Regions from separate parts of the Exercitatus varius genome, predicted to be linked through region 2. Evidence: riboswitches for the same ligand, from Rfam matches in the RefSeq annotation. Region 2 holds a riboswitch; each other region holds the start of a gene.
The links. A riboswitch is a leader RNA that binds a small molecule or an ion and turns the genes downstream of it on or off. The one in region 2 is predicted to bind thiamine pyrophosphate.
Positions count from the first base shown of each region.

Region 1: it holds a riboswitch for thiamine pyrophosphate, as region 2 does, so the genes downstream of both, thiM (hydroxyethylthiazole kinase) here and thiB (thiamine ABC transporter substrate binding subunit) in region 2, are expected to answer to the same signal.
Region 3: it holds a riboswitch for thiamine pyrophosphate, as region 2 does, so the genes downstream of both, P7M01_RS02230 (ABC transporter substrate-binding protein) here and thiB (thiamine ABC transporter substrate binding subunit) in region 2, are expected to answer to the same signal.

Region 1 covers NZ_JARQTO010000001.1:258,799-261,066, forward strand. Annotated here, with positions in the region: gene thiD (bifunctional hydroxymethylpyrimidine kinase/phosphomethylpyrimidine kinase) at 1-274, opposite strand, end outside; gene thiM (hydroxyethylthiazole kinase) at 285-1,088, opposite strand; TPP riboswitch at 1,193-1,286, opposite strand; gene P7M01_RS01225 (MmcQ/YjbR family DNA-binding protein) at 1,383-2,150, opposite strand; gene nagK (N-acetylglucosamine kinase) at 2,242-2,268, opposite strand, start outside.
Region 2 covers NZ_JARQTO010000010.1:16,511-18,778, reverse strand. Annotated here, with positions in the region: gene accA (acetyl-CoA carboxylase carboxyl transferase subunit alpha) at 1-235, opposite strand, end outside; gene P7M01_RS08080 (DUF1919 domain-containing protein) at 355-975, opposite strand; TPP riboswitch at 1,073-1,181, shown strand; gene thiB (thiamine ABC transporter substrate binding subunit) at 1,258-2,268, shown strand; gene thiP (thiamine/thiamine pyrophosphate ABC transporter permease ThiP) at 2,268-2,268, shown strand, end outside.
Region 3 covers NZ_JARQTO010000001.1:478,062-480,329, reverse strand. Annotated here, with positions in the region: gene fdhD (formate dehydrogenase accessory sulfurtransferase FdhD) at 1-241, shown strand, start outside; gene P7M01_RS02230 (ABC transporter substrate-binding protein) at 327-1,373, opposite strand; TPP riboswitch at 1,427-1,519, opposite strand; gene uvrD (DNA helicase II) at 1,635-2,268, shown strand, end outside.

The sequences.
Region 1 (2,268 bases), on a different contig from region 2:
CCGCTACACAGTCGATGATCTCGGCATTGCCCAGCATACCTATTTTCACTGCGGAAAGAGTGAAATCTTCCGCCACCGCTTTTAGCTGAGCCTGAATGATCGCCCGCGGAACGGGATGAATCGCGAAAACGCCTAAAGTGTTTTGTGCGGTAACGGCGGTAATGACTGAAGTGCCGAATACGCCGCGCATTTGGAACGTTTTGAGATCCGCCTGAATACCGGCGCCGCCGCCACTGTCGGAACCGGCAATAGTCAGAACTTGCGGTATGGTCATATTTTGCTCCTTATATTTCACTGATTCGTGCTTTATCGGCAAGTTGGAGCGCATCAATTGTCCCTAACCGATTGATAAAATTTATTGCAAAGGTGCCGGATTCACGGCTCAGATCCCGAGCGGCAAGTTCGCCGGCGACGGCGTACACCGCACAGGCTTCAATGCTGGCGGCAAAATAATCGGCGGGTTGCGCAACGCCTAAAAATGCACCGATTACGGCGCCCAATAAGCATCCCGACCCTGTCACTTTCCGGAATAACTGTGTACCATTTTGAATTTGGCGAACATTTTTACCGTCACTAATAAAATCGATTTCACCGCTTAAAGCGGTAATACATCGATATTTTTGTGCAACGGTTTTCGCAAGACGACTTAAATCGGCAGCATCGCCGCCGGTTACGGCATCGACGCCTTTTCCTTGCCAGTTTATTCCGGCCAGAAAAGCGATTTCCGCCGCATTCCCGCGGATTACGGCAAAATTAATTTCGGCCAGCAGTTGTTTGATGATTTTTTGCCGAAAGGCGGTGGCTCCGACGCCTACGGGATCTAATACGACGGGCACACCCGCTTTGTTAGCGGCCTTGCCTGCAATCAGCATGGCTTTGGCATCGGTTTCGTTGATTGTGCCGATATTAATCAATAGCGCTTGAGCGAAATTCTGAATTTCAGCAATTTCTTCCGGCGTAACGGACATAAAAGGCGAAGCGCCCAATGCCAGCAAACCGTTGGCGGAAAAATTGGTGACTACAAGATTAATCATGCAGTGAACAAGCGGCGTTTGGCTGCGAACAAGAGGTAAATAATGGGATTGCATAGCGTTTCCTTTCGTATTCAAAATGAAATTGACCGGCAATCTGGGGGAAAGGAAAAATTGATTTAATGGAAGGCGGCAGGCGATTCTGCCGGAAATCCGACCTTAGAAGGTTGCAATTAGTTTCCTACGCCAGTATTAGCTGTGTCAGGTTCACGGGTATTATCTCAGCCGCAAAATGCAGCACCCCGACTAATGGCGCTCAGTTTAATCCGATTTGAGCGAAAAGGCAAAACGACTTGTAAAAATTGTGAGACGGCTCACAAAAACAATGAAAAATTTGACCGCACTTTTACGTTACTCATCGCTTATCAAATCAATTTCCTGCTTTAAGCCGTAAGGCATATGACGCGGGCCTCGCACTGCGGAAACGCCGAATTGCGCCATTTTGGCGCGGGGAATCAATGTTTTGTCGTATTCTTTTAAGCAGCGAATTTTCATCACCCGTTTTATTTGCAAATGATCATGGCGTCGGCGATACGGAATGTTTACCTCCAACACCAAACATTTGTAACGGATTGCCGCCGTCGGCGCGGTGACATAAATATACACAATGTCGTCCGGCGCCACATTATTGCTTTGTTTCCAAAGAATTTCGCCGCCTTCGCGCAGATCTTTTTCCACATCATAATATTTCGGGTTGGCGGGCACGATCCATTCCGTATAACGGGCGATACCGAGCCGTTTTTTGGTTTGCCGGGTGGCGGTTAAATCGAAGCTGGCGTTTAGTAAAAAGAAAATTGTGTCATTATCCACCGAACCGTCGAGGCGGACGGTCAGCCAATGGGATTTATTCATGTGATAGGCAGGCAGAAAGCCGTCCTGGGCGAGGAATGTGCTGAGAATTTCCGGCGAGCATTTTACGTTCATGACATCGATGGCCTCCGTTCCCGCCAGTCCCAGTTTGGCTTTCGGTACGTTCATGACAATGGCGTACCATTTGCGATTATCCTGATGGCGCAAAACCGCGTAATCGGGATAGGTTTTCCATAAATATTCCGGCTGCGAACCGTATTGTGTCAGCACATAGTCGAATATTTGCCGTGTTAGACTTTTGTTTGCCATGTTTTCCTCCGTAACCGATTACGACAATAATATTTTACGCCTAAAAAACAAAAGTGCGGTCAAATTTAACCGCACTTTTTGAGGAAACGTATTATTTTTCCAGAAACAACGCCGCCGC
Region 2 (2,268 bases):
GTTGGATGTAATCCAGCGTGTAAGGACGGTTTGGATGGCGGGCCATGCGGGAAATTTGCCATGCATCTAAATTAGCGAAGGTTTTTTTGGTCAGTTCTTCGCTTTTTTTCTGCAGGCGTTTGATCTCGTCATCAAGATTAATTTCGTTATCCTGACCGGAAACGGCGCGCAGGGATTCAATTTTCGCTTCTAACTCGGCGATGGGTAATTCAAAATCCAGGTATTCTTGGCTCATTTTTGTTTCCTAAAACTAGCATAAATCGGACCGCACTTTAGCAAGAAATTTTCCGTCGTGCAAACTTGTGGGCTATTCTATGCGTTTTTGATAAAAATTGCAGTAATTTTGTCGCTGGTTTAACCATGATTTCGGTTAAACCACGCCACATAATCGAATTGATCGTAATATTTTTGGCCGAACCAGCCGGAGAATTCAAATAAATCGCCCACTTCAGACTGATTTTCAAAACCGCGGATATGATAAGCGGAAGCGAATTGCGGATAAGCTTTGTGCGTGAAAATCACTTTGTTCGGATAAGGCAACGCATCGAAATCCGCGATGTTTTGCTGCGTGCAACCATCGCGATCCGTCATCATCACAAACAGATTATCCCAATCGATACGGGTTGAACGGCTCAGCCATTTTTCGCGCGCTTCCCGTTCGGAATGATAATGCACAAAGTAAAGTCGAATATCGTCCAGTTTGGCCACGGGATAAGGCTTATCCGTCTGTTCGAAAACCGGTTCGGTTTGCTGATAATGACGGGGATTTTGCAAATAACGGATAAAATCCGCCGGCTCCAGATATAAATTCACGAAAGGCGAACGGAACGCTTCCTTTAAATCGTGCAGAATCAGCGCGCCGTTGCAATTACTGGCAATCACCGACATGCGGTGATTGGTTAATCGTCGTTGTAATTTTTTGTTAATCGCAAGGCGAAACAGTCGGTTTGAAATTTTACGTAAAGTGGCTAGCATGTTTTTCTCCTGTTACGGTTGGGATTTTAGAAGCAAAATTCCGTCGCTGCAAACGGATTATTGCTTGCGTATCGACGAATGAAGATTTACACTCGGCATGTTCTCATCGGGGTGCTTGCCGCGGCGACAGCCGGAAAAAGCTGAGAAAATACCCGTAGAACCTGAACTGATTAATATCTGCGTAGGGATTTGAGAAACGTCAATTTGTTGAAAAACAGTCTAAAATTTGACCGCACTTAAATTCCTTTGTTGTTTGCAAAATGCTTGCCAAAGGATTTTTTTATGCTTAAAAAGCTCATTATTTTTTCACTGCTTTCCGTTTTTGCATTTTCCGCGTTGAATGCCGCCGCCAATGCGCCGTTACAGGTTTATACGGAAGAATTTTTCGGCGCGGACTGGGGCCCGGGCGGCGAGGTGAAAGCCAGTTTTGAACGGGCTTATCCTCAATGCCGAGTGAATTATCAAGTCTTTGACGGACGCAACACCATGCTGAACCGCCTGCGTTTGGAAGGCAAAAAGACCAAAGCCGATGTGGTGGTGGGATTGGATAATTTTCAGTTCGACGCGGCGGAAAAAACGGGATTATTTGAAAAAACTTCAATAAATTTGACCGCACTTTCTCTGCCGTTCAGCTGGAAGAATCAAAGATTTATTCCTTATGAATTCGGGCGGTTCGCCTTTATTTACGATAAAAACAAACTGAAAAATCCCCCGCAAAGCCTGAAAGAACTGGTGGAGCGACAGGATTTGCGCGTGATTTATCAGGATCCGCGCACCAGCAGCATGGGGCGCGGTTTTGTGGTCTGGATGAACGCCGTTTATCCGCCGGAGCAAATCCAAACCGCGTGGCAGCGGCTTGCAAAACACACGGTGACGGTGGGCAAAGGCTGGACGGAAACCTACGGCGCCTTTTTGAAAGGCGAAGCGGATGTGGTGTTCAGCCATAATACCTCGCCGATTTATCATTTGCTGAAAGATAGGCAGGATCAGTACGTCGCCGCACAATTTAACGGCGACGGTCTATACCAGTTCGACACGGCGGCGAAGATTGCCGGTAAAAATCATGCCTGTGCCGATGATTTTATTGGCTTTCTGCTTTCGGCCGAGGCGCAGAAAATCATCATTTCGAAAAACGTCATGTTATCGTCGATTTCCACGCCAATCGAACCGCCTTTTGATCAATTAAAGGCGGAAACCTTAAAGGCTAATCCGACGGCGCAAACGTTATCCGTGCCGACGGACGCGACGGTTAAGCAATGGATTGAAGTTTGGCAAACAAGTCTGAGCCGTTAA
Region 3 (2,268 bases), on a different contig from region 2:
TGCTAAAAACGGTCGACCGCAAGGTTTTGTCTTCGCCACCAGCCGCGCCAGCTATGAAATGGTGCAGAAAACCGTAAGCTGCGGAATCGAAATGTTAGCCGCTATTTCTGCTGCGACGGAATTAGCGGTTCGCATGGCGCGGGAGACGGATTTGACCTTAATCGGCTTTGCCCGCGAGGGGCGCGCTACAATTTATACGGGAACAGAGCGTTTACAGATACGGGACGTCGAAAACGAGTAAAAGTGCGGTCAAATTTTGACGAGTTTTTTGCGATAACGGCATTCGATATCAACCGAATGCCGCTATTTATTTCATAAAATAAAAATTATTGATTTAACGTAGTATCCGTCCAGCGCTGAATCAAACGTTTGCTTTCTTGAGCCGAACCGAAACGAATCACATCAAGCTCAATGAAGTTGGCGATTGGCGGGAAATGGGTCTTGGGATAAAGCTTGGCGTGAACGTTTGCCGGCAGTTGATAGGAATTGGCTTCTCGCCAGTGCAGTTCCTGCGCTTCCGCCGTGAGCGCCCAATCGGTAAATAATTTGGCGTTATCTAAATTTCTGGCGCCTTTGATAATGCTGGTTGCGCCTAAAGTATAGCCAATGCCTTCGCAGGGTAGAATGCCTTCAACCGGTGCGCCTTTTTCCTGTTCGTGAAGATAAGCGTTCATAAAGCTGATATCCACCGTGACTTCGCCGGTTGCCAGATTGTTGGTCGCTAATCCGCTTTTGGAAAATTGCGCCACGTTTTTGTTTAATTCGGCTAAATAATCAAAGGCTTTATCTTCGCCCCACAATGCGACCAAAGTGGTGATAAACGAATAACCCGTGCCGGATACGCGCGGATCTGCGTACTGAATTTGGTTTTTGAAGCGGGGTTCCAATAAATCCTTGAAGCATTTAGGCGGCTCGATATTTAACGCTTTCAATTTTTTAGTATTGATACCGATGGCTAATTCCATTACGTAGATCACGGAAGTGTAATCGCCCCGCAGATCCATTAATTTTTTGAATTTAGGCATAATGTCTTTTTGGTTCGGGGAACGGTATTTTTCCAATAACCCGAGATCCGCCGCTTGCAGATGAGGTTCCAGAGTGCCGCCGTACCAGACATCCGCCTGCGGATTGTCTTTTTCGGTTTTGATTTTACCCAGCACGGTGCCGGTGCTGTTGCGGACGAATTGCGTTTTTACGTTGTATTTCTCACCAAAGGCCTGACTGATTTTCTCGCAAGCGGTATTTTGTACGCTGCAATAAATGTTCAGTTTGCCTTCGGCCTGAGCCGTTATTGGTAAGGATAAGCCGGAAAGCAGGCAAAGTGCGGTCGATTTTAGAAGAGTTTTTTTGTGGTTTGGATGTAAACGAATCATTGATTTGCTCCCGTACAGATAAAAACAGAACAAGTCAACAGCTAAACGGAAAAGCAAAATAAAAATTAGTTTCCTACGCCAGTGCTAACTGTATCAGGTTCCCGGGTATTTTCTCAGCCGATTTTTCGGCACCCCGACTAACGGAAAGTACTATAAATTGTTTGGCATTATTTGTAAATACGGGCGGATTACCGCATTGACAATTTATCCGCACTCTCTATAATCTAATGTAAATTTAAACAGATAACGAATAATAAGTTCATGGATATTTCAGAATTACTCGATGGATTGAACGATAAACAGCGTGAAGCGGTGGCGGCGCCTTTAGGCAATTATTTAGTTCTTGCCGGCGCCGGTTCGGGCAAAACACGGGTGCTTACCCATCGGATCGCCTGGCTGATTGCGGTGGAAGGTATTTCCGAAGGCGGCATTATGGCGGTAACCTTCACCAATAAAGCGGCGGCGGAAATGCGTCAGCGGATTGAATCCACGCTAGCCTTACATTCTTCCCGCCGGTTATTTGGTATGTGGGTGGGAACTTTTCACAGCATTGCTCACCGGGTGTTGCGCGCCCATTATGCCGATGCCGGCTTGCCACAGGATTTTCAGATTTTAGACAGCGAAGATCAGCTGCGTTTGCTGAAACGCTTGCTGAAACTGCACAATTACGATGAAAAAATGTATCCGGCGAAACAAGCCTGTTGGTACATTAATAATAAAAAAGACGAAGGATTACGGCCTCATCAGATTGACGATATGAACGATCGTCAGGAGCAGGAATGGATTAAAATTTATCGTCTTTATCAAGATACCTGCGACAGAGCCGGTTTGGTGGATTTCGCCGAAATTTTGCTTCGGGCCTACGAGCTGTTTTTGAATAAACCGTTGATTTTGC